DNA from 4 places in the Pseudomonas sp. Eth.TT006 genome. Region 2 is predicted to be linked to each of the others. Evidence: predicted binding sites of a transcription regulator. Region 2 holds the regulator's gene; each other region holds the start of a gene.

Evidence for each region. The regulator FliA, encoded in region 2, starts transcription of late flagellar genes. The targets are predictions, from matches to a motif close to CTAAAGTTTNNNNNNNNNNNGCCGNTAA.
Region 1: the regulator FliA is predicted to act here: its motif matches at 5,490-5,517, upstream of ACXR0M_RS09635 (methyl-accepting chemotaxis protein).
Region 3: the regulator FliA is predicted to act here: its motif matches at 5,226-5,253, upstream of ACXR0M_RS16960 (methyl-accepting chemotaxis protein).
Region 4: the regulator FliA is predicted to act here: its motif matches at 5,737-5,764, upstream of ACXR0M_RS01655 (methyl-accepting chemotaxis protein).

What each region holds. Positions count from the first base shown of each region.
Region 1 covers NZ_JBTJEN010000005.1:3,841-11,097, reverse strand. Annotated here, with positions in the region: gene ACXR0M_RS09645 (amino acid adenylation domain-containing protein) at 1-2,852, shown strand, start outside; gene ACXR0M_RS09640 (SRPBCC family protein) at 2,875-3,342, shown strand; gene ACXR0M_RS09635 (methyl-accepting chemotaxis protein) at 3,478-5,358, opposite strand; gene ACXR0M_RS09630 (sigma-70 family RNA polymerase sigma factor) at 5,687-6,187, shown strand; gene ACXR0M_RS09625 (FecR domain-containing protein) at 6,187-7,188, shown strand.
Region 2 covers NZ_JBTJEN010000015.1:100,394-107,650, reverse strand. Annotated here, with positions in the region: gene flhA (flagellar biosynthesis protein FlhA) at 1-1,114, shown strand, start outside; gene flhF (flagellar biosynthesis protein FlhF) at 1,126-2,484, shown strand; gene fleN (flagellar synthesis regulator FleN) at 2,598-3,428, shown strand; gene fliA (RNA polymerase sigma factor FliA) at 3,425-4,165, shown strand; gene ACXR0M_RS22015 (chemotaxis response regulator CheY) at 4,333-4,704, shown strand; gene ACXR0M_RS22010 (protein phosphatase CheZ) at 4,723-5,511, shown strand; gene ACXR0M_RS22005 (chemotaxis protein CheA) at 5,566-7,257, shown strand, end outside.
Region 3 covers NZ_JBTJEN010000009.1:285,297-292,553, reverse strand. Annotated here, with positions in the region: gene ACXR0M_RS16980 (LysR family transcriptional regulator) at 1-825, opposite strand, end outside; gene ACXR0M_RS16975 (MFS transporter) at 989-2,299, opposite strand; gene ACXR0M_RS16970 (sugar diacid recognition domain-containing protein) at 2,471-3,592, shown strand; gene ACXR0M_RS16965 (glycerate kinase) at 3,837-4,976, shown strand; gene ACXR0M_RS16960 (methyl-accepting chemotaxis protein) at 5,366-6,991, shown strand; gene ACXR0M_RS16955 (pyridoxal phosphate-dependent aminotransferase) at 7,033-7,257, shown strand, end outside.
Region 4 covers NZ_JBTJEN010000001.1:354,945-362,201, reverse strand. Annotated here, with positions in the region: gene ACXR0M_RS01675 (formylglycine-generating enzyme family protein) at 1-788, shown strand, start outside; gene ACXR0M_RS01670 (hypothetical protein) at 825-1,556, shown strand; gene ACXR0M_RS01665 (hypothetical protein) at 1,561-2,067, shown strand; gene ACXR0M_RS01660 (VWA domain-containing protein) at 2,125-3,522, shown strand; gene ACXR0M_RS01655 (methyl-accepting chemotaxis protein) at 3,649-5,625, opposite strand; gene ACXR0M_RS01650 (LysR substrate-binding domain-containing protein) at 5,815-6,735, opposite strand; gene ACXR0M_RS01645 (NorM family multidrug efflux MATE transporter) at 6,888-7,257, shown strand, end outside.

The DNA of each region.
Region 1 (7,257 bases), on a different contig from region 2:
GCCTGATCGAGCATGCCGAGCGACCGGCGCTGCACCTGGGCGGGCAGTCGCTCAGCTATCGCCAGTTGCACACGCAAAGCCTTGCGATTCAGCAACGGTTGCTGCCGCTGCTCGAACAGCATCCGCAGCCATGGATCGTCGGCATTTGCCAGGCGAAAAGTCCGGCGCTGTTCGCCTCGATTCTGGCAGTGCTCGGCAGTGGCGCGGTGTACCTGCCGCTGGAACCGAGCCATCCGTTGCAGCGCCAGCAATACATCCTGCAAAACGCCGGCGCGGTGTTGTTGCTGCACGACGGTGAGCACCCGCTCAGCGAGTCGATGCCCGGGCTGGACGTCAGTCGTATCGACAGCGCCGACGCGGATCTCGACCAGGCGCTGATGTGCCAGCGCCCCGAGCTCGACGCGCCGTGCATGGCGCTGTACACCTCCGGCACCACCGGCCATCCGAAGGGCGTGCTGCTGAGTCAGGCGAACCTTGCGCACTTCACCGTGTGGTATGCCGATTACGTGCAGTTGCGCGCCGAGAGTCGGGTGTTGCAGTTCTCTTCGCTGAGCTTCGATTCGTCGCTGATCGATATCTTTCCCACGCTGCTGAAAGGCGCCGAACTGGTGGTGCCCGACGACACGCAACGCCGCGATCCGCTGCAACTGGTGGCGTTGATCCGCCGTCGGAAATTGACCTACGCGTTCCTGCCGCCGGCGCTGCTGAGCATCCTGCCGCTGGAGCAATTGCAGGGGGTTGAGGTGATGACCGGCGGCGATGTCTGCGAGCCCTTCGTCATTGAGCAACTGACCCGCCAGGGCAAGCTGCACAACCTCTACGGCCCCACTGAAGCCACGGTGCTGATCACCGCCCGGCAACTGCAACCGGGTGACAGCAACCGCAGCCTCGGCGCGCCGATTGCCAACAGTCAGGTGCTGATTCTTGACGATGATCTGCAACCGGTGCAGGAGCACAGCGTCGGCGAATTGTTCATCCTCGGCCCCGGTGTCTGCCTCGGTTATCTGAATAATCCGCAGCAGACCGCCGAGCGCTATCTGACCCTGCAACTGCCGCACGGCGAGACTTTGCGCGCCTACCGCAGCGGCGACATGGCCAAGTGGGGTGAACACGGGATCGAGCTGTGCGGACGGCGTGACAATCAGGTGAAGATCCGCGGTTTCCGGGTCGAGCCGGAAGAGATCGAGCGCTGCCTGCGCGAGAGCCAGTTGTACCGTCAGGTGGCGGTGGTGATCGACAGTCAGCGGCGGATCCTGGCGTTCCTCGCCCAGGCGCAATCAGACGCTGCTCGCGATGCGTTGAAGGCCCATGCCCGGCAGTTTCTCCCGGACTACATGCAACCGGTGGCCTGGACCGAGTTACCGCAGATGCCGTTTGCCAGCAATGGCAAGGTCGATCGCAAAGCCTTGCTGGCGCTACCGGTGAGCGTGCAGCACAGCGGCGCGAAATGCCTGCCGGCGAATGCCGATGAAGCGCTGTTGCTGGAGATCTGGGCGGAATTGCTGGAGCTGCCGGTCGACGATATTTCCACCGACGAGAGTTTCTTCAACCTCGGTGGTCACTCGATTCTGCTGTCGCGGATGTTGCTGCGTTTGCGTGAAGAGTTCGGGCGCAGCATCTCGATCAATCGCTTCATCGAACTGCCGACCATCAGCAAGCTCGCGACACTGGTGCGCGGTACCGATGACAGTGCGGTACTCAGCGCCCAGGCCATGGCCGATGCCGAGCGCCCGCTGGACATCGAGCCGCTGCCAATCAGTCGTCTCGGCGATGTGCACAAGGTAATCGTCACCGGCGCCAACAGTTTTGTCGGCGTGCACATCGTCGAAGCGCTGCTCGGTTGGGGCGCCAGCGAAGTGGCCTGTCTGGTGCGTGACGGTGGCGGGCAAACGGCGGCGCAGCGCTTCGCCCAAGCGGTGCGCGAGAACCGTCTGGAGCATCTGGACCTGAGTCGGGTGCGGGTTTATTCGGCAGACATCAGCCGCCCGCAACTGGGCCTGGCCGGCGCCGATTATCAGCGCCTCGATCGCGAGTTCGGCGCGCTGGTGCACAACGCCGCCAACGTCAATCACGTACTCGATTACGAGTCGCTGGCCGCGGATAACGTCGAGCCGATCTTCGAGCTGTTGCGTCTGTGCGAAGGGCGCAGCAAAAAGCTCTTCAACTTCGTCTCGACGCTGTCGGCTTCCAGCACCGTCGATGGCGAAGGCCGAGTGCTCGAATTGCCCGCCGCGGCGACGCCGCCGATCTACATTCGCAACGGCTACAACCTGTCGAAATGGGTTGGCGAGCGTATCCTCGAACGCGCCCGCGAGCGCGGGGTGTGGGTCAATCTGTACCGTCCCGGCAACATCAGTTTCAACAGTCTGAGCGGCGTCTGCCAGCCGCACAAAAACCGTTTGATGCTGATGCTCAAAGGCTCGATCCAGCTCGGTCAGGTGCCGGCCTTCGCGCTGAATTTCGACCTGATGCCGGTGGACTTTCTCGCCCGCTTCATCGCCTTCCACGCCAGCCGTTATTCGCCCGAGCATGCGGTGTTCAACCTGCACAACCCCGAGCCGCTGAGCTGGGACGCCTATGTCGCTTCGTTCCGCGAAACCGGCAGCGAGTTCGCGCTGGTCAGCGTCGCCGACTGGCAGCAGCAACTGGGCCGGGTCGATGCCGACAACGCGCTGTTCGGCGTGCTCGGTTTCTACCTCAACGGCTTCGAGGAAGACATCGGCGACATCTCCCTGATCGGTCACGCCAACGCCCAGGCCGGCGTGCGGCAGATGGGTGCGCGGTACCCGGAAAAGTCCCCGGCGCTGCTGCGTCGCGGCTGCGATTACCTGAAACAGATCAACTTCATCTAGTGCAACCACAAGGAGCAACACCATGAGCAACCTGCAACCCGACACCCTGATCAAAAACCCCCACGGCTGCCACGTTGTGTCTTCGGTGGAAGTGCCGGCAGACGCGGCGCAGGTCTGGGCGGTGGTCGGCAACTTCGGCGCTTTCGAACGTTTCATCCCGGCGTTGTCGCACACCGAAATGACTGGCGATGGCGTGTCTTCGCTGCGCAAGAAAATCTTCAAGGACGGCAATGTGGTGGTCGAACAGCTCAACTCCCGCGATGAGCAGGCGCGAAGCATGACCTGGACCACCATCTACAACACGCTGGGGGTGGCCAATCTGTGGGCGGCGATGAATGTGGAATCGCTGGGAACGGGGAAGGCGCGGGCGACCTGGACGATCATTGCCGAGCCGGCGTCAGGCGGGGAAGAGGCGCTGCCGGGGTTCAAGGACTTCGTGCAGGGCTTTGCCGATGATGCGATGGGGAATGTGCTGAGGCTGTTTGTTTAAGGCTTCCGTCTTGCGGTGATTGCACCGCCGCTTTCGCTGGCAAGCCAGCTCCCACAGGTTTCAGGTCGGTCACAAATGTTGTGTACGCCAGAAATCCTGTGGGAGCGGGCTTGCCCGCGATGAACGATAACGCGGTCAGATCTTGAAGCTGTCCACCAACTGCTTCAACCGGTTGGCCTGCTGCGACAACGCATCGCAATCCTTCAACGTTTCGTTGAGGTTGGCCACACTCTGCTGGTTCAACAGGTTGATCTGGTTGACGTCGACGTTGAGGGTTTCCACCACGGCGGTCTGCTCTTCGGTCGCGGCAGCCACCGACTGGTTCATGCCGTCGATCTCGCCGATGCGCTGGGTCACGCTGACCAGTCGCAGGCCGGCCTGGTTCGCCACTTCAACGCTCTCTTCGCTGGACGCCTGGCTGGCGTTCATGGTGGTCACCGCTTCACGCGAACCGACCTGCAACGAGGTGATCATCTTGTGGATCTCTTCCGCCGACTCCTGGGTGCGGTGCGCGAGGTTGCGCACTTCGTCCGCCACCACCGCAAAACCACGGCCGGCTTCACCGGCACGCGCCGCTTCAATCGCCGCGTTGAGCGCCAGCAGGTTGGTCTGCTGCGAGATGCCTTTGATCACATCGAGGATGTGGCCGATGTTGTCGGTGCTGGCGTTGAGGGTTTCGATCTGGGTGCACGACAGGCTGATTTTCTGCGACAGCTCGGTCATCGCCTGGATGGTTTGCTCCACCACCTGACGACCGTCGTCGGCCTGCTCGCTTGCACCGCTGGCGTGCTGCGAAGCATCGGCAGCGTTGCGCGCAATTTCCTGAGTGGCGGCGCCCAACTGGTTGATCGCGGCGGCCACGCTGTTGGTGCGGGCGCTTTGTTCGTCGGAACCGATGATCGAAGCGTTGGACGATGCCATCACCCGTTGCGACAGATCGTGCACGTGACGGGTGGCCGACGACACTTCGGAAATCGACGCGTGAATGCGCTCGACGAACTGGTTGAACGAGCTGCCCAGTACGGCAAACTCATCCTTGCCCGTCACCACCAGACGCCGGGTCAGGTCGCCTTCGCCCTGGGCGATGTCCTGCATCGCACGACCCATGGTGGTCAGCGGACGCATCAGAACGTTGATCAGCAGGCTCAGCAGCAGCGCGATGGCCGCGACGGCGACGAACATGGCGATCAGCGCCGAGGTACGGAATTGGCTCAGAGCCGCGTAGGCCTTGTCGTGATCGATTGACAGACCGATGTACCACTGAGCATTCGGCAAATCGTTGACCGGGGTGAACGACAGGATGCGTTCCTGGCCGTTGAGCACCACGTTCTGGTTGCCCTTCTCGATGCGCACGCTGGAATTCGGATAGATGTCCTTCAGGTTCTTCATCACCTGATCCTTGTCCGGGCTGACGATCACCTGACCGTCGGCGCTGACCAGGAATGCATGGCCCAGGCCACCGAAGTCCACCGAGTTGATGATCTTCACCAGGGTTTCCAGGCTCAGGTCACCGCCGACGACGCCGAGCAGTTCGCCGTTCTTTTTCACCGGCATGGCGATGGTCACCACCAGCCCGCCGACAGCAGCCATATAAGGCGGCGTCAGCATGGTTTTGTCAGCAGCAACGGCCTGCTTGTACCACGGGCGCTGACGCGGGTCGTAACCGTCCGGCATCTTCGCGTCCGGGCGCTGGGTGAACACCCCGTTGGCCTGACCGACGTAGGTGAACTGGAAGTTCGAGGTGAACGCTGGTTGATCGACCAGGCCAGGGAAGTCCGCGTCCTTGCCCTGATGGGCGACGTTCTGTGCGAGGTTTTCCAGCACCAGGATTCGCCCGCTCATCCAGTTCTGCACGCTGCTGGCGGTCAGATCACCGGCCTGCTGCACGGAAGACTGGAGGTTCTGGCGAATGGTGTTGCGCTGCAGATAGTCGTTGTAGAGCGTAAACAACGCGAACGCCAGGACCACAACGCCCGAGGCGGCCAACAGGATTTTATGGCTGAACTTGAGATTCATTTCATGGGACTTCTTATGCAAAAGTGGGGATGCGTTTCGGGATGCAACATCCATGTAGCTCCAAATATCCAATGGCTGGCAGGCAGCTTTCTGAGGGCCGCTCTACTTTGGTGCACGCATGTCTCACCATGCTGTCGGCACGATTCGGAGAAAGCTTAGGGCTGTGTGGGAAATGGATGACCTTTGTGCAGGTTTCCCGCCGAACGGCGTACCAGAGCGTTCGCCAGGAGCAAATTGAGGACTGCTATTGGAGCGAAGGTTGCAAAATGTGCAGTCCTTGTTAAAAATGCGACTAATTATCATTTGTGACGTACAGGCTGTCGCGTTCATGTCCTCTCCCGAGTTTGCCGTGCAGGCGCTTTACAGTAGTCATCACAGCTGGCTCAACGCCTGGCTGCGGGCGCGACTGGGCAATGCTGCGGATGCGGCGGATCTGGCGCAGGACACTTTCGTGCGCCTGTTGCAGCGCAGCGAACGTCTGGAACTCAAGGCACCGCGGGCTTTTTTGCGTACGATCGCTCGCGGTCTGGTGATCGATCACTGGCGCCGAGAAGAAATCGAACGCGCCTATCTCGACGCCATCGCCCATTTGCCTGAAGCCGAAACGCCGAGTGCCGAAGCCCGCACCCTGGTCATCGAATTGCTCGAAAGCATCGCGCGCATGCTTGAGGGCTTGCGGCCGAAAGTGCGTCAGGTGTTTCTGCTGGCGCAGTGCGAAGGTCTGAGCCACAAACAGATCGCCGAGCAGATGGGTTTGTCGCTGCGCTCGGTGGAACGTTACGTCGCCGACGCGCTGTATCACTGCTACGTGCTGCGGTACGCCAATTGATGCCTATGGACAACGTCTACGCCGAACGCCGCGCCGAGCCGCCACAACAGGTGGTCAAACAAGCCATTCACTGGCTGCTGCGGCTCCGCAACAATCACGGCAATCCGCGCCTGAGCCGCCAGTGCGAAGCCTGGCGTGCCGAGCATCACGAGCACGAACTGGCCTGGCAGCGCGTGCAGTCGCTGCAGGCGGAACTGAGCCATAACCTGCGCGCCGTGCCCGGCGCTCATGTGGCGCTCAATACCCTGGAAAACAGCGCGCAAGGACTCGGAAGGCGGCAGGCCTTGAAACTGTTGTCCGGCGCCTTGCTCATGGGTTCCGCCGCCTGGCTGGCCAAGGACACCGCGGCCTGGCAGCTTTGGCGCGCCGACTACGCCACGGTGACCGGCGAGCGCCGCAGCTTCCAGTTGCCCGACGGCACCCGGATCGAACTCAACACGGCCAGCGCGGTGGATCTGGATTACACCGCACAACAGCGGCTGATCAAACTCACCCGCGGCGAAATCATCGTCACCTGCGGCGGCAACGATGAAGGCGCGACCTTCAACCGACCACTTCGCGTACTAAGCCGTCACGGCCTATACGAGCCGACCAATGCGCGTTTCATCCTGCGCCAGGACGGTGATTGCACGCGGCTGAGCGTCACCAGCGGGCGCGTCGCCATCCGCAGCGGCGGCACTGCGGTGGAAGCGCTCGCCGGGCAGAGCTATCTGATCAATCACCAGCAGGTGCGCCCGGCGCCGCCACTGGATATGGACGCGGGTGCGTGGGTCGACGGTTTGATCGTGACGCGCAACATGCGCCTGGGCGATTTTCTCAAAGAGGTCGGACGTTATCGTCCGGGCTTCGTGTCCTGTGCGTCTGCCGTGGCGGATCTGCGTCTGTCGGGGGTATTCCGCCTGGAGGACACCGACAAGCTGCTGGCCGTTCTGCCGCAGACGCTGCCGGTGCAATTGCGCTATCGCAGCCGTTGGTGGGTCACGCTGGAAGCCGTGACCTGAAATTATTTTGGCGGGTTTTCGCGGCAAGTCCGGCTTGGTCATTAAGCACTTCAATTCAGCCTTTGCGAC
Region 2 (7,257 bases):
GCAAGAGGTTCAGCGTCAGCAGGAGCTGCTGCCATCGCCGGCCCGCGCCATGGAAACCAAGGAGCTGGGCTGGGATGACGTGACGCCGATCGACATGATCGGCCTGGAAGTCGGCTATCGCCTGATCCCGCTGGTGGATCGCAATCAGGGTGGGCAACTGCTGGCGCGGATCAAGGGCGTACGCAAAAAGCTCTCGCAAGACCTGGGCTTCCTGATGCCCACCGTGCACATCCGCGACAACCTCGACCTTGCGCCAAGCGCCTATCGCCTGACCCTGATGGGCGTCATTCTGGCCGAAGCCGAGATCTACCCGGACCGCGAGCTGGCGATCAACCCGGGGCAGGTCTATGGTTCGCTCAACGGCATTACCGCCAAAGATCCGGCTTTCGGCCTGGAGGCGGTGTGGATCGAAGTCAGCCAGCGCGCTCAGGCGCAATCGCTCGGCTACACCGTGGTCGATGCCAGCACCGTGGTCGCGACGCACTTGAACCAGATTCTGTACAAGCACTCCAGCGAGCTGATCGGTCACGAAGAAGTGCAGCAACTCATGCAATTGCTGGCCAAAAGCTCGCCGAAACTGGCTGAAGAGCTGGTGCCGGGGGTGGTTTCGCTGTCGCAGTTGCTCAAAGTGCTGCAGGCGCTGCTGGCCGAACACGTGCCGGTGCGCGATATCCGCAGCATCGCCGAAGCCATCGCCAACAACGCCGCCAAGAGTCAAGATACCGCCGCGCTGGTGGCCGCAGTACGCGTCGGCGTATCCCGCGCCATCGTCCAAAGCATTGTAGGCACTGACTCCGAGCTGCCTGTGATCACCTTGGAACCAAGGTTGGAACAAATATTGCTCAATAGTCTGCAGAAGGCAGGACAAGGCTCGGAAGAGGGTGTTCTGCTGGAGCCAAGCATGGCCGAGAAGCTGCAGCGTTCGCTCATCGAAGCGGCGCAGCGCCAGGAAATGCAAGGTCAACCGGTGATCCTGTTGGTAGCAGGCCCGATACGCGCGATGCTCTCGCGCTTTGGCCGCCTCGCAGTCCCGGGACTGCACGTGCTGGCGTATCAGGAAGTTCCGGACAACAAGCAAGTGACCATCGTTGCGACAGTAGGGCCCAACGGCTGAGGTAGTGGTTTATGCAAGTTAAGCGTTTCTTTGCCGCCGATATGCGTCAGGCCATGAAGCTGGTTCGTGATGAGCTGGGCGCTGATGCCGCGATCATTGGCAACCGCCGTATTGCCGGCGGTGTCGAGCTGACGGCGGCACTGGATTACAAATTGTCGGCGCTGGCGCCTCGGGTTCCGAACATGGAACTCGAAGACGAGCTGCGCAAGACCCAGTCGCGCATCGTCACCGCCCAGGCCGAGCTGAGCCTGCGTGGCGAAGCCGATGGCAATACCAATCGCCAGTTGTTCGCCGGGCTGCCGATCGACGCCCGCCAGACGCTGACCGCCGGTTTGCCGCTGACCGCAGCCGAGCCGTTGAGCGAGCCGACTTACGCTGCTCCGGCACGTCCGGCGCCGGCGCCTGCCCAGGCATCTGCCGGTGTCGATCCGCGTGCACTGGACTCGATGCGTTTTGAATTGAACAGTCTGCGTGAGCTGATGGAAGTGCAGCTCGGCACCCTGGCCTGGAACCAGATGCAGGGCAGCCGTCCGGCGCAAGCCAATCTTTACCGCCGTCTGCAACGCATTGGTCTGTCCGGGCCGCTGTCGCGCGACCTGCTGGCGATGATCACCGATATCGAAGAACCACGTCAGGCCTGGCGCATGCTGCTCGCGCACCTGGCGCGGATGATTGCCGTGCCGGAAGTCGAGCCGCTGGAAGAGGGTGGAGTGATTGCCATGGTCGGCCCGGCCGGCATGGGCAAGACCACCACCCTGGCCAAGCTTGCCGCGCGCTACGTGCTCAAGTACGGCGCGCAGAACGTGGCGCTGGTCAGCATGGACAGCTTCCGCATCGGCGCGCAGGAACAACTCAAGACCCTGGGCCGCATTCTCAATGTCCCGGTGACTCACGTTGACCCGGGCCAGTCGCTGGTTCAGGCGCTGGACCCACTGCTGCGCAAACGCGTGGTGCTGATTGACACCGCCGGCCTGCAGGCCAGCGATCCGGCCCTGCGCATGCAGCTGGAAAGTCTGGCCGGGCGTGGCATCCGTTCAAAAAATTATCTGGTGCTGGCAACCACCAGCCAGAAACAGGTTCTAACCGCCGCTTATCACAGTTACAAGCGTTGCGGGCTCGCCGGGTGCATCCTGACTAAACTGGATGAAACGGCCAGTCTCGGCGAAGTGTTGAGCCTGGCAATCAGTCATGAATTGCCGGTCGCGTACCTGACCGATGGCCCACGGATTCCGGATGATCTGCATCTGCCGCGCCGTCATCAACTGGTCAGCCGCGCCGTCAGCGTGCAAATGCAGGAAGAACCCAGCGAAGAAGCCATGGCTGACATGTTCGCTGATATCTACCACAGCCCGACCAAGCAGGTTGGCTGAGGTAATGAACAGTTTTTGTACCTACATCGATGGCCTGCCACGCATTGTTCCGGTTGTGAACGCGCAGCCAGTAATGTGGCCTCCGTCTATGCAAGACAAGGTAAAGAAATAACATGGGCAGCATGCATCCCGTACAGGTGATCGCGGTGACCGGCGGCAAAGGTGGCGTCGGCAAGACTAACGTGTCAGTGAACTTGTCTCTGGCGCTGGCAGAGCTTGGCCGTCGGGTCATGCTGCTGGACGCCGACCTGGGACTGGCGAACGTTGACGTTCTGCTGGGGCTCACGCCAAAACGCACGCTGGCTGACGTGATCGAAGGTCGCTGCGAGCTGCGCGACGTGCTGTTGCAGGGGCCCGGCGGGATCCGCATCGTACCGGCCGCTTCCGGCACCCAGAGCATGGTTCACCTGAGCCCGGCACAACATGCCGGTCTGATTCAGGCCTTCAGCGACATCGGCGACAACCTCGACGTGCTGGTGATCGACACCGCTGCGGGCATTGGTGACTCGGTCGTCAGTTTCGTCCGTGCCGCGCAGGAAGTGTTGCTGGTGGTCTGCGACGAGCCGACGTCGATCACCGACGCCTACGCGCTGATCAAACTGCTTAACCGCGATTACGGCATGAACCGCTTCCGCGTCCTCGCCAACATGGCGCAGAGTCCGCAGGAAGGGCGCAACCTGTTCGCCAAGTTGACCAAGGTCACGGATCGCTTCCTCGACGTCGCCTTACAATATGTGGGTGCCGTGCCGTACGACGAAAGCGTGCGCAAGGCCGTGCAGAAGCAGCGCGCCGTCTACGAAGCCTTTCCGCGTTCCAAGTGCGCGCTGGCGTTCAAGGCGATCGCGCAGAAGGTCGATACCTGGCCGCTGCCTGCCAACCCGCGCGGTCACCTCGAGTTTTTCGTCGAACGCCTCGTGCAGCAAACGGCAGGGCCAGTGTTATGACTGCGAGCGGTATGAACTACTACAAGAAATCGGCACGTGACGCGCAGTACGAGTTGATCGAGCGTTACGCGCCACTGGTCAAACGCATTGCCTATCACTTGCTGGCGCGCTTGCCGGCGAGTGTGCAGGTCGAAGATCTGATTCAGGCGGGGATGATCGGCCTGCTCGAAGTCTCGACCAAATACGACGCCAGCAAAGGCGCCAGTTTCGAAACGTACGCGGGCATTCGCATCCGCGGCGCGATGCTCGACGAAGTACGCAAAGGCGACTGGGCACCACGCTCGGTTCACCGCAACACCCGGATGGTCAGCGATGCAATTCGCTCAATTGAAGCGAAAACCGGCCGTGACGCTAAAGATCACGAGGTTGCGGCCGAACTCCAATTGAGTCTCGACGATTACTACGGGATTTTGAATGACACCTTGGGCAGTCGCCTGTTCAGTTTCGACGACCTGTTGCAGGACGGCGAACATGAAGGGCTGCACGAGGATGGCGCCAGTGCTCATATGGAGCCGTCGCGCGATCTGGAAGATGAACGCTTCCAGGCGGCGCTGGCGGACGCGATTGCCAATTTGCCGGAGCGTGAGCGACTGGTGTTGGCGCTGTACTACGACGAAGAGCTGAACCTCAAGGAAATCGGTGAAGTCCTTGGCGTCAGTGAATCGCGGGTCAGCCAGTTACACAGCCAGTGCGCGGCCCGTTTGCGGGGGCGTTTGGGGGAGTGGCGAGCGCGCTGAAGGCAGTGTGGGGACACTGCGAACGAGGCTGGTGCGGTGGTGAACGGCACCGGTCTTGCTCTGTTGTGCTCCAGACAGTCTTTGAGTGTTACGCCGGATTGATTGAAATGGCGCGTCCAGGTGCTGGGCGCGTTTAAGACTGCTTGGAGGTCGAATTGAACAAAGACATGAAAATCCTCATCGTTGATGACTTCTCAACGATGCGGCGGATCATCAAGAACCTGTTGCGTGATCTCGGGTTCACCAACACTGTCGAGGCTGACGATGGCATCACTGCCATTCCGGTGCTCAACAGCGGCAGCATCGACTTTCTGGTAACGGACTGGAACATGCCCGGCATGACCGGTATCGACCTGCTGCGCCACGTGCGTGCCGATGAAAAGCTCAAGCACCTGCCGGTGCTGATGGTGACCGCTGAAGCCAAGCGCGAGCAGATCATCGAAGCGGCCCAGGCCGGTGTAAACGGCTATGTGGTCAAACCTTTCACGGCTCAGGCGTTGAAAGAAAAAATCGAGAAGATTTTCGAACGCATCGGCTGATGAACGCGCGGGGGAGCTATGGAGCATAACGAATCTTCACTGGGCGATTTCGAATCGACCCTGAAAAAACACGCGGTCGAACTGGTCGAGAGCCTTGAAAAAGGCAGGTTCGGCGACGCGGTGCAATTGATCCATGAGCTCAACCAGACCCGTGACCGCGGCCTGTACCAGGAAGTGGGCAAGCTCACACGTGAACTGCACAGTGCGATCGTCAACTTCCAGATCGACCCGCACATGCCGCAGGCCGAGGAAGTGTCGCAAATCACCGACGCCACCGAGCGCCTGGGCTACGTGGTCAAACTGACCGAAGCCGCGGCCAACCGCACCATGGATCTGGTGGAAAGCGCGACCCCTGTGGTCAATGGCCTGGCTGACGAAGCCCAGACCTTGAGCGCCGATTGGGGCCGCTTCATGCGCCGTGAGGTCGGGGCGGAAGAGTTCCGTGAACTGGCGCGCCGGGTCGACGGTTTTCTGACACGCAGCAGCACGGACAACCGTGCGGTGTCGAGCAATCTCAATGACATCCTGCTGGCCCAGGATTACCAGGACCTCACCGGTCAGGTGATCAAGCGCGTGACCCAACTGGTCACCGAAGTCGAAAGCAATTTGCTCAAACTCGTGCTCATGGCCAGTCAGGTCGACCGCTTTGCCGGCATCGAACATGACCGCGAAGCGATGCTTGCAGAAAAAGATCCACAAAAACATCTCTCGCAGGGTGAAGGTCCGCAGATTCATGCCGATAAACGAGAAGACGTTGTGTCCGGTCAGGACGATGTGGACGATTTGTTATCCAGCCTCGGGTTCTAGTGTTTTGGAATTTTAGGTTTTTTGGGTTTTTAGACCTGTAGGAGCACCCCATTAATGAGCTTCGGCGCCGATGAAGAGATCCTTCAGGATTTCCTGGTTGAGGCCGGCGAGATTCTTGAGCAACTGTCCGAACAACTGGTCGAGCTGGAAAGCCGCCCGGATGACGCAGATCTGCTCAACGCAATTTTTCGCGGTTTCCACACTGTAAAAGGGGGCGCCGGCTTCCTTCAGCTCAATGAGCTGGTGGAGTGCTGTCACATCGCCGAAAACGTGTTCGACATCCTGCGCAAGGGTGAGCGTCGCGTAGATGCAGAACTGATGGACGTGGTGCTTGAAGCACTGGACGCGGTGAACAGCATGTTCAGCGAAGTCCGTGAACGTGCACCGATCACCGCCGCGACCCCGGAACTGCTGGCCGCCCTGGCGCGTCTGGCCGAGCCGCAATCGGCCGACGAAGCTCCGGCATCGCCGGTGGCCGAGATGATCGAAGAGCTGGTCGTCGAGAGCGAGCCTGCCGATTCGGGCGACATCACCGATAACGAATTTGAACAGCTGCTGGATTCGCTGAGCGCCGCCAAGGCCGAAGCTGAAGCCCCGGCCGCTGCTGCCCCTGCGCCAGCTGCCGATGCGGCGGCCAGTGATGAAATCACCGACGCCGAATTCGAGTCGTTGCTCGATCAGTTGCACGGCAAAGGCCAGTTCGCGGCTGACGCGGTTGTACCGCCTGCGGCCAAGCCAGCGGCACCCGCTGCAGGCGACAGCTCGGACATCACCGACGACGAATTCGAAGCGCTGCTCGATCAGTTGCATGGCAAGGGCAACTTTGCCGTTGAAGCGCTGGAATCGGCCATCGCCTCGGCCCCGGCGGCACCTGCCGCGCCAGCGGCCGCCGCTGCCGGCAGCGACCTGATCACCGATCACGAATTCGAATCGCTGCTCGACGAATTGCACGGCAAGGGCAAATTCACCGAAGTCGGCACCGCTGCTGCGGGCAGCGCTTCGACCGTGGCCGCGCCTGCCGCCAAGGCTGCAGCCGCTCCGGCCGCTGCGCCGAAAGCCGCGCCCAAACCAGAGCCAAAAGCCGAAACGCCGAAACCGGCAGCCGCTGCTGCACCGGCTCCGGCCCGTGCCGCCGCTACGCCGCCACCGGAAAAACCGGCCAGCGAAGCCGAGACCACCGTGCGCGTCGATACCGCGCGTCTCGACGAAATCATGAACATGGTCGGCGAGCTGGTGCTGGTGCGTAACCGTCTGGTGCGCCTGGGTCTCAACAGCGGCGACGAAGCCATGTCCAAGGCCGTGTCGAACCTCGACGTGGTCACGGCTGACCTGCAGACCGCGGTGATGAAAACCCGGATGCAGCCGATCAAGAAGGTCTTCGGACGCTTCCCGCGTCTGGTTCGCGACCTCGCGCGTCAGCTCAAGAAAGAGATCAACCTGGAACTGGTGGGTGAAGAAACCGACCTCGACAAAAACCTCGTCGAGGCTCTGGCCGACCCGCTGGTCCACTTGGTGCGCAACGCGGTCGACCACGGCATCGAGTCGCCGGAAGAACGCGAAGCCTCGGGCAAGGCCCGTGGCGGCAAAGTGGTGCTGGCCGCCGAGCAGGAAGGCGACCACATCCTGCTGTCGATTTCCGATGACGGCAAAGGCATGGACCCGAACGTCCTGCGCGCCATCGCGGTAAAACGCGGGGTGATGGACAAGGACGCGGCCGATCGCCTGAGCGATACCGAGTGCTACAAC
Region 3 (7,257 bases), on a different contig from region 2:
ATGCGGACAGAGCAGATTGAACGGCACGCTTTCGCCGTGCCAGTCATCGAACAGTGTCACCAGCCGCCCGGCGCGCACATCTTCGGCGACGTCCAGCCAGGCCTTGCAGGCGATGCCGTGCCCGCAAAGCGCCCAACGGCGGGCGACTTCACCGTCGTCGCTCAAATAGTCGCCCTGCACCTCGATTTCCAGCGTTTCATCCCCGCGACTGAAGCACCAGGTGTTGTAAGGCCGGCCATGGCGCAGATAGAGCAGGGCGCTGTGCTCGCGCAATTGCGCGGGATGTTGCGGTGTGCCGTGTCGGGCCAGATAGCCGGGACTGGCACAGGCGACGCGTCGATGCGCTGGCAGTATCGGCAACGCCACCAGTGTCGAATCGCTCGGCACGCCAAAGCGCAACGCGACATCCACGGTTTCGCGGAAGAGATCGGCGTGACGATCGTTGAGCAGCAATTGCAGCTGAATATTCGGGTGTTCGCGCTTGAAATCGTCGAGCCACGGCAGCAACACATTGCGCCCGAAGTCCGAGGGCGCGGCCAGTTGCAGCACGCCGCTGAGGCCTGCGCCGTGCTGCTTGAGCGCCTGCTCGCCTTCGGCCAGTGCACCGAGGGCGATACGCACGCTGTCCAGATAACGCCGTCCTTCCTCGGTGAGGCGCATGCTGCGGGTGGAGCGAGCGAACAGGCGGCTGCCGAGGCGGGTTTCCAGGCGTTTCAGCGCAATGCTGGCAGCGGCGGGTGTCAACTCCAGAGTGCGGGCAGCCGCCGAGATACTGCCGGCATCGGCGACGCGGACGAAGATCTCCAGATCGAGAATCGAGCTCATTGGTAAAAATCCTTTAAAGATCATCGCGGTTTTGCGGGATTTTTCCAGGATTGGCAAGTTCGAAAAAGCAAAAGATCGCAGCGTTCCGCAGCTCCTACAGGGTTACATCATCCCGTGTAGGAGCTGCGGAACGCTGCGATCTTTTGCGCTTAAAAAAGCCTGATCAAGCGCGCAACGTGCGGGTCATGCGCAACGCCAGCAGACTCCCGCCGACAATCACCGCCGCCAGCAAATACAACGCCGCATCGGTCGAGCCGGTGCTGTCCTTGACCCAACCGACCAGGTACGGGCTGAGGAAACCGGCCATCTGCCCCATCGAGTTGATCAACGCCAGGCCACCGGCCGCCGCGCCCGCGCTCAGCATGGCGGTTGGCACCGGCCAGAACATCGGCAGGCCGGTGAGCGCGCCCATGGTGGCGATGGTCAGACCGAGAATCGCAATCGGCGGATTGGCGGCGAAGTTCACCGCAATCAGCAGACCGATGGCGCCCATCAGCATCGGTACAACAAGATGCCAGCGGCGTTCTTTGCGCAAGTCTGCCGAGCGCCCGACCAGCAACATGAACACTGCCGCCAGCAGGTACGGAATCGCGCTCAACCAGCCGATCACCAGGTTATCGCTGAAACCGAGGTTCTTGATGATCGACGGCAGCCAGAAGTTGATCGCGTACACGCCGCTCTGGATGCAGAAGTAGATCAGGCCAAACGCCCAGATCGCCGGGTTCTTGAACACCGCCAGCAGCGAATCGGAGGTTGTTTGCGGTTTGTTTGCCAGGTCTTCGGCCTGATCGGCTTCGAGCACCGCACGCTCATGGGCGCTCAGCCATTTGGCGTTGGCGAAGTTGTCGCTGAGGAGGAAGTAGGCGAGGGCGCCGAGGATCACCGTTGGAATGCCTTGTAGCAGGAACATCCACTGCCAGCCGGCCAGTCCGCCTTGCCCGGCAGCGAAGTGATTGAGGATCCAGCCGGAGAACGGGCTGCCGAGCAGGCCCGAGACCGGGATCGCCGACATGAACAGCGCCATGATCCGCCCCCGGCGGAAGGTCGGGAACCACTGCGAAAGATACAACACCACACCCGGGAAGAACCCGGCTTCGGCCGCACCGGTGAACAGGCGCAAGGTGTAGAACTGGGTCGGGGTGGTGACGAACAACAGGCAGGTCGACAACGTGCCCCAGGTGATCATCATCAGCGCAATCCAGCGCCGTGGACCAAATTTAGTCAGGGCGAGGTTGCTCGGAACGCCGCACAGCACGTAGCCGATGAAGAAAATCCCGGCACCGAGGCCGTACACGGTTTCGCTGAACTTCAGTGCATCGAGCATCTGCAGCTTGGCAAAGCCGACGTTGACCCGGTCGAGGTAGTTGAACAGGTAGCAGACGAAGATGAAGGGGATCAAACGCAGGGTAATGCGTTTGTAGACGGCGTTTTTACCGTCGTCAGTGGTCGGGGTGGCAGCGGCGCTCTGCGACATGGCGGCTCTCTCTTTATTATGATTTTTTGCGATGCACAGGTTAACGTTGATCGCCCCGAGAGTCTCGGCCACCTGTGGCCGGATTGTCTTTGTGCCTGAGCACAGGGTTTGGCGCCAGACCCTGTGCGGGTGAACAACCGTCCGCCGCCGTTGCTTAAGGATTTGCCGATCATGTTCGAACTCGATCACGACCTCGCTCAGGATATCGTCGACCGGGCCATGGCCATTTTGCCCTACAACGTCAACGTCATGGACAGCCAGGGGTTGATCCTCGGCAGTGGCGAGCCGGAGCGCATCAACACCCGTCACGAAGGCGCGCAACTGGTGCTGGCCAACGGGCGCGTGGTGGAGATCGATGCGCAAACCGCAGTGCATCTGAAAGGGGTGCAGCCGGGGATCAACCTGCCGCTGCTGCTCGACCAGCGTCTGATCGGCGTGCTCGGCATCACCGGCGAACCGGAGCAACTGCGCACCTACGCCGAACTGGTGCGCATGACCGCGGAAATGCTCGTAGGCCAGCGCAATCAGCAGGCCGAACAGCAATGGCGGCGCCAGCGTTGCGATGATCTGTTGGCGTTGCTGCTCAGTGAAGCCGGGGACTCGCCGCGTCTGGTCGATGAAGCGCAGCAACTTGGCCTCAAACCGCAATTGACCCGGGTGCCGTATTTGTTCGAGCTGGGTCTGGAACACGGTCCGGGGCAAACCGTCGAGGCCTTGAGCGCGTGGCTGACCTCGCGCTACCCGGACAGTTGGTGCGTGAGTTCGGCCAAGTCGTCGCTGCTGTGGTGCCGCCCGGCGAGTCAGACGGTTGAGCATGATCGTCTGCTGGAAAAGCTCGACAGCCTCGGCTGGAATATTTTGCGCATCGCTGTCGGTGGGCAAGCGGACGGACTGGCCGGGTTGCGTCGTTGCTATCGGCGGGTCGGCGATCTGCTCGCCTATGGCCGCGACGTGCTGCCCAGCTCGCGTTTGCTGACGCTCAATCGCTACCGCTTGCCGGTGATGCTCTGGCGCCATCGCAACGATGATGCGCTGGACGAACTGCTCAAACCGTTGCGTAAAGTCATCGCCAGGGACAGCAACGGCCAATTGCTCGCGACCCTGCGCAGTTGGTGCGAACACGACGGCCAGAGCCAGGCCTGCGCCGATGCGCTGGGCATTCATCGCAACAGCCTGCGTTACCGCATGGAACGGATTGCCGAACTGAGCGGGGTAGATCCGTTGCGGCTGGACGGGATGCTGGCGTTGTATCTGGGGGTGCAGTTGTTGCCGCAGACTGATCCAGCGATCTGAGGTGTTCTTGGTGACGCCATCGCTGGCAAGCCAGCTCCCACAAGGATCTCCAGTGACCACACATTGTGTGATCAACCCGAAACCTGTGGGAGCTGGCTTGCCAGCGATAGGGTCGTAACATTCAGCCTCAATCTCCGGGCTTTGTAGAAATGAACAATAAACCCCCACCGCGCTTGTGCAGCCGACCGGCGTCAATGTGCGGGCCGACTGGCAGCATGAGGTGCATTGGAACTGGAGAATTCGCATGAAGATCGTCATCGCCCCCGATTCGTTCAAGGACAGCCTGAGTGCCCAAGGCGTTGCCGACGCAATTGCTCTGGGACTGGCGCAAGTCTGGCCGCAGGCGACGCTGGTCAAATGCCCGATGGCCGATGGCGGCGAGGGCACGGTGGAGTCTATTCTGGCCGCCTGCGCAGGCGAATTGCGTCGCACCCGGGTGCGCGGACCGCTGGGCACGGCGGTCGAGGCGGCGTGGGGCTGGCTGCCGCATAACCACACCGCGATCATCGAGATGGCCGAGGCCAGTGGCTTGCAACTCGTCCCGACGGGGCAGCGCGACGCCTGCATCACCAGCACCTTCGGCACCGGCGAACTGATTCGCGCCGCGCTGGATGCCGGCGCGCAGCGGGTGATTCTGGCGATTGGCGGCAGCGCCACCAACGACGGCGGCGCCGGGGCCATGCAGGCACTCGGGGTCAAACTGCTGGATGCGCAAGATCAGGCGCTGGTGCCCGGCGGTCTGGCCTTGGCGCAACTGGCGCGTGTGGATCTGAGCGAGCTGGATCCGCGTCTGGCTCAGGTGCGCTTCGACATCGCCGCCGACGTCAACAATCCCCTGTGCGGCCCGCACGGCGCCTCGGCGATTTTCGGCCCGCAAAAAGGTGCATCGCCGACGCAGGTGCAACAACTGGATCAGGCGCTGGGGCACTTCGCCGACCTTTGTGCACAGGCGTTGGCCAAGGACGTGCGCGATGAGCCGGGCAGCGGTGCGGCAGGTGGTCTGGGTTTTGCCGCCAAGGCGTTTCTCGGCGCGCAATTTCAGGCCGGCGTGGAGGTGGTGGCGGAACTGGTCGGTCTGGCGTCAGCGGTCAACGGTGCGGATCTGGTGATCACGGGGGAGGGCCGCTTCGATGCGCAGACCCTGCGTGGCAAAACCCCGTTCGGCGTGGCGCGGATCGCCAGGCAACAGAATGTCCCGGTGATCGTCATCGCCGGCACGTTGGGGGAGGGTTATCAGGCACTCTACGAACACGGCATCGATGCCGCCTTCGCCGTGACCAGCGGCCCGATGAGCCTCGAACAGGCCTGCGCCGAAGCACCGCGCCTGTTGCGCGAACGGGCAACGGACATCGCCCGCGTCTGGCACATCGCCGCCAGACACTGATCCCCGTGTAGGAGCTGCCGAAGGCTGCGATCTTTTGATCTTGATCTTGATCTTGATCTTGATCTACAAAAGCAGAATCAAAAGATCGTCCGATCGCGGCTCGAGCCTTCGGCAGCTCATGAAGACTGGTTCTTGCCGAGAATGCAGGGACCGCTTCGCGCCCCATCGGGGATAAATCCCCTCGCTACAGGGGCCGATAACAAGAGCGATTCGCTGTTGCAATATATTGAAAAATATTGCCGATTCGCCCGAAACCTTCCTCAAGCCTTGCCGATACAAAGATCAGGCGCACACAGATTCCCTCGAACCGTGACGCCGCACCGGCCCACCCCCAAGGCCGGTGATGACAGCATGGATGCTCGCAGTTACTTCTATCCGAGAGTCCTATCATGTCCCTGCGTAACCTGAAAATCGCGCCCCGTGCCTTCCTCGGTTTTGCCTTTATCGCCTTGCTGGTGATCGTCCTCGGCGTGTTTGCCGTCAATCGCATGTCGACCATTCGCCAGGCCTCCCTCGACATGGAAACCAATCAGCTGCCCAGCGTCACCTACCTGGGTGTGGTGACGGAAAACGTGTTGCGCATGCGCATTCTGTCCTTTCGGATTCTGGTCAACCGCGACCCGGCCGGGCTGCAAGAAGCGCAAACCCGCATCGGCGTGCTGGTAGACAAGGTGCGCAGTGCTCAGGCCCGCTACGCCGCGTTATCGGCAGGAGCGGATGAGCGTGCCTTGTACCAGACCTTCGCAGCGACGCTCGAGAACTACCTGCAAGCGCAAAACCAGATGATGGAGCTGTCGCGTCAGGACAAGGTCGATGAGATGCGCACGCTGATCAACACGCGAATCAAGGAAGGCACCGACCAGATGGGCGAGCAGCTCAACAAGCTGATCGCGATCAACGCGGCGGGGGCGAAAGCCGCCTCTGATCAGGCCGGCGAGCATTACGACAGCGCCATCACCGGCATCGTCATTGTCGCGGTGGTCGCGGCGCTCGCCACGATCCTGCTGGCGTTGTTGCTGACCCGCAGCATTGTTACTCCGCTCAATCGCGCGGTGACGGCGGCGCAAACCATTGCCGGTGGCAACCTGACCCAGGCCATCGAAGTCGATGGCAAGGACGAAGCCACGCAACTGCTGCAGGCATTGGCGACGATGCAGACCAACCTGCGCAAAACCATCGAACAGATCGCCGGTTCTGCCACGCAATTGGGCGCCGCTGCTGAAGAACTCAGCGCAGTCACCGAAGAGGCCTCGCGAGGCTTGCAGCAGCAGAATAACGAAATCGAACAGGCCGCCACCGCCGTCAACGAAATGACCGCCGCCGTGGAAGAAGTGGCGCGCAACGCTGTATCGACATCCGAAGCCTCGAACCAGTCGACCCAGGCCGCCCGCGAAGGTCGCGACCAGGTGGTGAAAACCGTCGATGCGATCCAGACCATGACCCACGACGTGCAGAGCACCGCACAGATGATCGAAGGTCTGGCCGCACAGGGCCGCGACATCGGCAAGGTGCTCGACGTGATCCGGGCGATTGCCGAGCAGACCAACCTGCTGGCGCTCAACGCGGCCATCGAAGCGGCGCGTGCCGGTGAAGCCGGGCGCGGTTTTGCGGTGGTGGCAGACGAAGTGCGTGCCTTGGCTCACCGAACCGCGCAATCGACCCAGGAAATCGAAAAAATGGTCGCCGGCATCCAGAATGGTACTGGCGAAGCCGTTTCTTCGATGCAGCAAAGCAATCAGCGCACCCAGACCACCCTGGAAATGGCCCGCGCCGCCGGTATCGCGCTGGAGCAGATCACCCAGTCGATCCATCAGATCAACGAACGCAACCTGGTGATCGCCAGCGCCTCGGAAGAACAGGCGCAGGTCTCGCGCGAAGTCGACCGCAACCTGGTCAATATCCGCGATCTGGCCACGCAATCGGCTGCCGGGGCCAACCAGACCAGTGCCGCCACTCACGAACTGTCGCGCCTGGCGGTGGATTTGAATGCGATGGTGGCGCGTTTTGTGATTTGAGATAGGGTGAAGGCTGGAGACCGCGCAATCAGGAGACGTGCATGCGCTATTCAGCCTTGACCCAACGCATCGCCGGGGAGGGCGCTGCCGCCTGGCAGATTCATGACCGGGCGCTGGCGTTGCGTGCCGAGGGGGTCGATGTTCTGCTGCTCAGCGTGGGCGATCCGGATTTCGACACGCCGCTGCCGATTGTGCATGGCGCCATCGACAGCCTGCTGGCCGGCGATACGCATTATTCCGAAGTGCGTGGCCGGCTGGCGCTGCGC
Region 4 (7,257 bases), on a different contig from region 2:
TCGACCGCCAGCACGGCCAGGCAGGCGGCTACGTGGTGCGCGGCGGCAACTATCTGACCGCTCAGGCCGACCTGCGCACCGCGCTGCGCAAGGAAGAGCCGTACTACAACGCCGACGGCCAGGTGAAAAACAAGACCACCGGCCTGCGCCTGGTCATGGTGTCGCCAACCCTGACCTCGCGTGAGCGCGTCGCCAGTATCGAAAGCAGCTGGAAAAAGCTCGGCACCGGTAGCAAGGAAACCGCATCGGCGGATAAAGGCACGGTGCAATCCCTGAGTACGCTGGCCTCGGGCGTCGAAGACAAGGCGCTGAAGGAACAACTCCAGGCCCTGGAAAACCAGTTGCGCGCGAGTAATCAGCAGCAGGAAGAAACCCGCGACCAGGCGATTCGCGCCAGCCTCAACCTCGGTGCGTTCCTCTGCACCAAGATGCTTGATGACGGCCAGTACGTGGATTTCCTGCAGAAGAACTACAAGCTCAACTGCGAGTCCGCCGACAAGGACGCCAGTTGCGACATGCGCAAAGGCAAGCTCGACGAGCAGAAGGACCGCCTGCACAAACTCAGCCGTTATTACGCCAGCAGCCTGGTTGAATCGGCGACGTTGTATGGCCAGCCGCTGCTTGAAGCACAGGTTCCGGTGATGGAAGAAATCATCACCCGCAACAAACAGCTGCAAGACCTCAAACCTTATTTGCGCACGCACTGGGCGAATCAGAAGGCCTTTCTGCAAAAGCAGAAGATCGACACCGATGCCTGGCTCGGCAGCTGCAAAACCGTCACCCCATAACAACGCACTACAACACTGTCATCAAGGAGCTTCACCATGTCGCGCAGCCTCTGGACTCGCTTCAAGCTACAAATCGCTTTCGTTGTCACCGGCAGCCTGCTGCTGACCGGTTGCGCCAACACCGGCAGCTCGATGCTCGGCGGCAGCGAGGGTGCTGACCCACGCCTGACCCAGGGCAATGACGCGCAGTTCTTCAGCAAATCCGGTTATCAGGCCTGTGCGGTCGGTGCCGGTGTCGGCATTCTCGGCTGCGCGCTGTCCAACAGCAGCAACAAGGCGGTCTGCGCCATCGCCGCCGGGATCACCGCGTGTGGCGTGGCCATGGGTGCCAACTACTATCTGGATCAGCGCCGCAGCGAATACGCTGACACCACGACCCGTCTGGCGAAGATGAACAGCGATGTCGAGCAAGACACGCAAAACGTGGTCGCCCGTACCGCGACGGCGCAACAAGTGATCAACGACGATCAGGCGCGCATCGCCCAGATCAAGAAAGACATCGCCAGCAAGAAAGTCGACAAGACCAAGGCCCAGGCGCAAATCGCCGAAATCGACCAGAACATCGCGCGCCTGCGCAAAGACCTCGGCAACATGCGCACCAAGGTCACCGAGTACACCAAAGTGGCCGACGCCGAACGTGCTCAGGGTTCCAGTGCCGAAATGAAGCAGGTCGACATGAACATCCTGAAAATGAACGAGAAAGTCGCGGCCCTGCAGAAGGAAGTGGACGGTCTCTACAGCCAGCGCTCCGCAATCACTCTGGGCTAAGCACATGACGCTAAAACAGCTGGCGGTGCTCACCGCCATCCTGGCGCTGAGCGGTTGCGCCACCCGACCGGGCGAATGCGATGCAACCAATCGCGACAGCAGCATGCTGACCAAGATGAACTGTGACTACTCCGGTGGCTACAGCGATCAGGTCAAGCAAAAGGAGCAGGCGCTGGAAGAGTCTCGCCAGCAAAACGCGATGTTCCGTCAGGTCTACGAGAACATTCAGGCCCAGCAACTGAGCACCCGGACCGATCTGGCCAGCCAGCAGAAATCCCAGGCTGAACTGAACCAGTCGCTGGGCAAGTTGCTGACCTCGCTCAAGGGCCGACGCGGCAATGAAGGCCAGGTGCAAAAGCAGATTGCCGATCTGGAGCAGCAGCTCAAGGCTTCGCAGGCTGCGCCGACCGCCAAAGCCTCACCGGCGACGCTGGCGGCCAAGCAGGAGCAGCTCAAAACGCTGCAGAAGAAGGTCAATCAGTTGCAGTTCAGTCTCGGTTACGAAGAGTAACTGTTCACCCCGCAGGCCTGCCGTCGCAGGCCTGCAGCTTTTTCAGGAATCGTCGTCATGCAGCGGGTCATCAGGGATGCGCACGCCACACCGGAGGGGATGAGTGCGCTGCAGGCCAAAGTCGCCCTCATTCAGAAACACTTTCCACCCACCACCGCGAGCCTGTTCGCCATCCCCCGGATGGGCAGCGGCGAGGTGCTGGAGTGGTGGACCGAACTGGGTGGCCAGCCCACACCTTATGCCGAGCTCAACGAGGACGCGCAGCGACGCCTGCTGCAAACCTACGAAGTGCGCCAGACCGCCCTTGAACAACTGGCGGACGAATTGCAAAAACGCGGGCAGTCCGGCCCGGCGGATGAGTTGCGCAGCCTGCTCGGCAGCCCGGAGCTGGACAAGCTCTACAGCCTCAACGGCGAGCCGCTGGTGGTGCGCTGGAACCAGCGACCACCGCGACCGATCGTGCCGCCAGTGATTCCACCCGCGCCATTGGCCCCGGTGGTACCGCCTTCGCGCCGTGGCTGGTGGATTGCCGCAGCTTTGCTGGCGCTGCTGTTACTGCTGCTGGCACTGTGGCTGTGGTGGTTTCTGCACCGTGAGCCTGCCGTCGTCCCGGTGGTGCCGGCCGCATCGGTCGTGGCGCCCGTGGAGCAACCGGTCGAGCCGTTGCCCGAACCGGTCGTGGAGCCGGAACCTGTTCCCGAACCAGAGCCTGTACCCGTTCCGGAACCCAAACCGGTGCCGCCGCCCAAACCGGTGGTCGTTGCCCCGCCACCGACACTGGACAACTTCGCCTGCCGTAAAAACGCACCGGATGTGAAGGTTCCGCAATTCGTCGTGGTACTCGATACCTCAGGGTCGATGGACCTCAACATCAAAGCGGTGAAAGCCGATGAAGACTGGTTTTTTGGCAACGATCTGAACAGGTACCTGGACCCCAGCCGCACCCTGAAAATCTTCGAGAAACCGAGCCGCATGAACGTTGCTCAGGATTCGCTGGCCGGGATGATCAACGCGCTGGACCCGAAAATCGATACGCGTCTGATTACCTTCGCCGGGTGCGAGAGCACGCCTGACCAAGGCGTGTTCAAGTTCGGTGACCGGCCACGCCTGATCAACGGAATCCGCGGCCTGGTGCCCAACGATGGCACGCCCTTGGCCGACAGCCTGGCCAAGGCGGCGAGCACTGTGGACGGGCGCAACAATGACGCGGTCATCGTGATGTTCATCGACGGCGAGGATGGTTGCCAGAAAGATGTCTGCGCGGTGTCCCGGCGCATTGCCCAGGAGCAACCGCGGTTGCGGGTCAACGTAGTGAGTATCGGCGCTGGCGGACCTTCGCAGTGCATTGCGAAAAACACCGGTGGTCGGGTTTACGCGAGCACCAATGCGGTCGAACTGGCCAGGCAGTTGAAACTGGCGAGCAAGGAAGTGTCCAGCAGTGCCAAATGTAACTGACACCCTTCGGTTATTCCCTACCGCGTAATACCTGTAGGAGCTGCGGCACGCTGCGATCTTTTGATCTTGCTTTCCAGAATCAAAGGATCGCAGCCTCGTTGCACTCGACAGCGCCTGCAAGGGGCTTCAACGGAAGCGGTCAACCTCGGAACGCAAATCCGCCGCCAGTTTCTCCAGCTCCTTGGCGGTAACCGCCAGGTTCGACACCACCTCCCGCTGCTCACTGTTGGCCAGGGCAATGCTCTGCAGGTTGCTGCTGAGCAACGTCGCAGTGCTGCTCTGCTCCTGAGTCGCGGTGGTGATCGCGGCAAACTGTTCGCCCGCCGACCGGCTCTGCTCGTCGATCCGCGCCAGCGCCGAAGCGACATTGGCGTTGCGCGACAGGCCTTCCTGCATCAGCACATTGCCCTGTTCCATGGTGCTGATGGCGTTCCCGGTTTCCTGCTGAATGCTGTGGATCATGCTGGAAATCTCGTCCGTCGCCTGACGGGTGCGCGACGCCAGGCTGCGCACTTCATCGGCCACTACGGCGAAGCCACGTCCCTGCTCACCGGCACGCGCCGCTTCGATGGCCGCGTTGAGCGCCAGCAGGTTGGTCTGTTCGGCAATCGAGGTGATCACGCTGACAATGCCGCCGATTTCCTGGGAGCGCTGGCCGAGGGTGTTGATCACGGTGGCGGTGGTGTTCAGCGCGCCGGCGATTTGCTCCAGCGAGGACGACGCTTCTTCCATCGAGCTACGCCCGATCTGGGTCTGCTGCGCGTTTTCCTGGGCCAGACGCTGGGTGTTGCCCATGTTGTCGGCGATGTTCAGCGAAGTGGCGCTGAACTCTTCCACGGCACCGGCCATGCTGGTGATTTCACCGGACTGCTGCTCCATGCCTTCGTACGCGCCACCGGACAGACCGGACAGCGCCTGAGCACGGCTGTTGACCTGTTCCGAGGCGCTACGGATGTGCTCAACCATGGTCGACAGCGCCTGGCTCATCTGGTTGAACGCGCGGGACAACTGGCCGATTTCGTCGTTGCTCGACACGTTCAGACGCACGCTCAGATCACCGGCGCCCAAGGCTTCGGCCTGGCGCACCAGGTCACTCAGCGGGGCGAGTTTGCTGCGCAGCAACCACACCACCGAACCGACAGCCAGCAGCATCGCCAGCAGACTGCCGATCGCCAGTTGCGTGCCGACGCTCCAGGTCACCGCGCGGATCTCGGCTTTCGGCATGCTCGCCACTACCGACCATGGCCCGCCATCAAACGGCACGGCGATGCTGTAGAAATCTTCGGAGGTGTCGCTCCAGAACTCACCCTTGCCGGGTTTCGCAGCGAGGCCTTTGATCACCGGAACAGCCTGATCCAGCGCCTGCACCCCAGCCGGCGCGACCAGCCATTTGTTTTGCTCATCCAGCAACGCCAGCGAGCCGCTCTGACCGATGCGGAAACGCTTGAGGTTGGCAAACTGGGCGTTCTGCGCATCGGTGTAGTCGAAGCCGACGAACAACACCGCAATCACCTTGCCGCTGCTGTCGCGCACCGGGGTGTATTGGGTCATGTAGGAACGGTCGAACAACAGCGCACGGCCCACGTAACCCTGCCCCGCCATCAACTTCGCGTAAGCCGGGTGTGCATGATCGAGCAAGGTGCCGATGGCGCGTGTACCGTCCTGTTTGGTCAGCGAGGTGCTGACACGCACGAAGTCTTCGCCGCTGCGCACGAACAGCGTGGCGACGCCGGCGGTCATCTGCTTGAACTCGTCGACTTCCTTGAAGTTGTTGTTCAACACTTCGCTACCCAGGTGCAGGCCTGGGGTCTGGGTGCCGGCGACGGTCACCGGCTGGTCCGGATGAATGCTCAGACCAGCGCTGAAGCGCTTCTCGAACAACCCGCTCAGGCGCTGGGTGCTTTCACGCAGCGTGCCGTGAAAGGTGCTCAGCTGGTCGGCCAGCAGCCGCGCCTCACTGGCCAGATGCTCTTCACGGGTGGCGAGGTTGGCGGTATCCAGCGAACGCAGGGCGAACACCGTACTGCCACTGATGACAATCGCCAGTATCACAGCGAGCGCGAGGCCCAGCTGTGAGGCGATCCGGGCGCGAGGTTGAGACATGGACAGCTCCTGGCCGAGCCACCGGATCCTCCTTGATCGCAGCACTTGCTCGGAAAATTCTAATAATGGGGGTGTAAGCATGGCGACCGGCACGACGGTCCCACTTGCTCATAGTCGGCGGTAAACGCGAATACTTGAGCAGGCAACAGGGGTATGGCGTGAGGCCGCCATTGTGGCGGCTCGAACGTTTCAGCTCAAGCGCGTAACCGCCGGCAGCGCCATGGCCCGCACCTCGCCCTGGAGGAAGTCGCTGAGACGGCGCAAACGTTCACCTCCCGGCCGGGTTTTCGGCCACACCAGGTAGTAATTCAACCCGCTGGCGACAGCCGTCGGCCACGGCAGACTCAAGCGCCCTTGCGCCACATCCTCGGCCACCATCAGCAGATCGCCCATGGACACACCGTAACCCCGCGCCGCGGCAATCATCCCCAGTTCCAGGGTACCGAATACCTGCCCACCCTTGAGCGACACCTGCTCGGAGAGGCCCATGTGCTCCAGCCAGCTGCGCCAGTCGCGGCGATCCGGGGTCGGGTGCAGCAACTCGGTGGACGCCAGCCGCGCCAGATCCCAGGGCTGATCGTTGAGCAGATTCGGCGCACCGACGGGAATCAGTTCTTCGGCAAACAGCAGGCTGGCCTCCCAGTCTGGCGGGAAGTGCCCGTCACTGAGCAACACCGCGCAGTCGAAGGGTTCGTTGTTGAAGTCCACCGAGTCGACATCCATCCACGCACTGGTCAGTTGCACCTCGTTGCCCGGCTGCAGATGCCGGAAGCGGCTGAGCCGCGCCAGCAACCAGCGCATGGTCAGGGTCGACGGGGCTTTCATGCGCAGAATGTCGTCCTCGGCGCGCAAGGTGTTGCAGGCGCGTTCCAGAGCGGCGAAGCCGTCCCGAATGCCCGGCAGCAGCATGCGCGCCGATTCGGTGAGTTGCAGATTGCGGCCGCTGCGGTGGAACAGCTTGCAGGCGAAATGCTCTTCAAGCGTACGGATGTGCCGGCTCACCGCACTCTGGGTGATCGACAACTCCTCGGCGGCGCGGGTGAACGAACTGTGCCGCGCCGCCGCTTCGAATGCGCGCAGGGCATACAAGGGAGGCAGACGACGAGACATTCGCAAAGCTCCTATAACGGGATGCAGCCAACTTAGCAGAATCTGCGCAGGATGAGTTTGACTCATGCCACTCATCCTTTTTATCCCTTTGTGCCGGATCGGCTAAGCGCCGAGAATCGTCGGCTCCCTGTTCCCTCTTTGAATGAGTGGTGATGACCATGCAGCAACCTGTGCGTACCGAACTCTGGGCCATCCTGCGGCTGGCCGGGCCGTTGATTGCCTCGCAGTTGGCGCACATGTTGATGGTGCTGACCGACACCTTGATGATGGCGCGCTTGAGCCCTGAAGCGCTGGCCGGCGGCGGATTGGGCGCAGCGAGTTATTCGTTCGTGTCGATCTTCTGCATCGGCGTGATCGCGGCGGTCGGCACGCTGGTGGCGATCCGCCAGGGCGCTGGAGACATCATCGGCGCGGCGCGCCTGACCCAGGCCGGGCTGTGGCTGGCGTGGCTGATGGCGCTGGGCGCCGGGCTGCTGTTGTGGAATCTGAAACCGGTGTTGCTGCTGTTCGGCCAGACCGCAA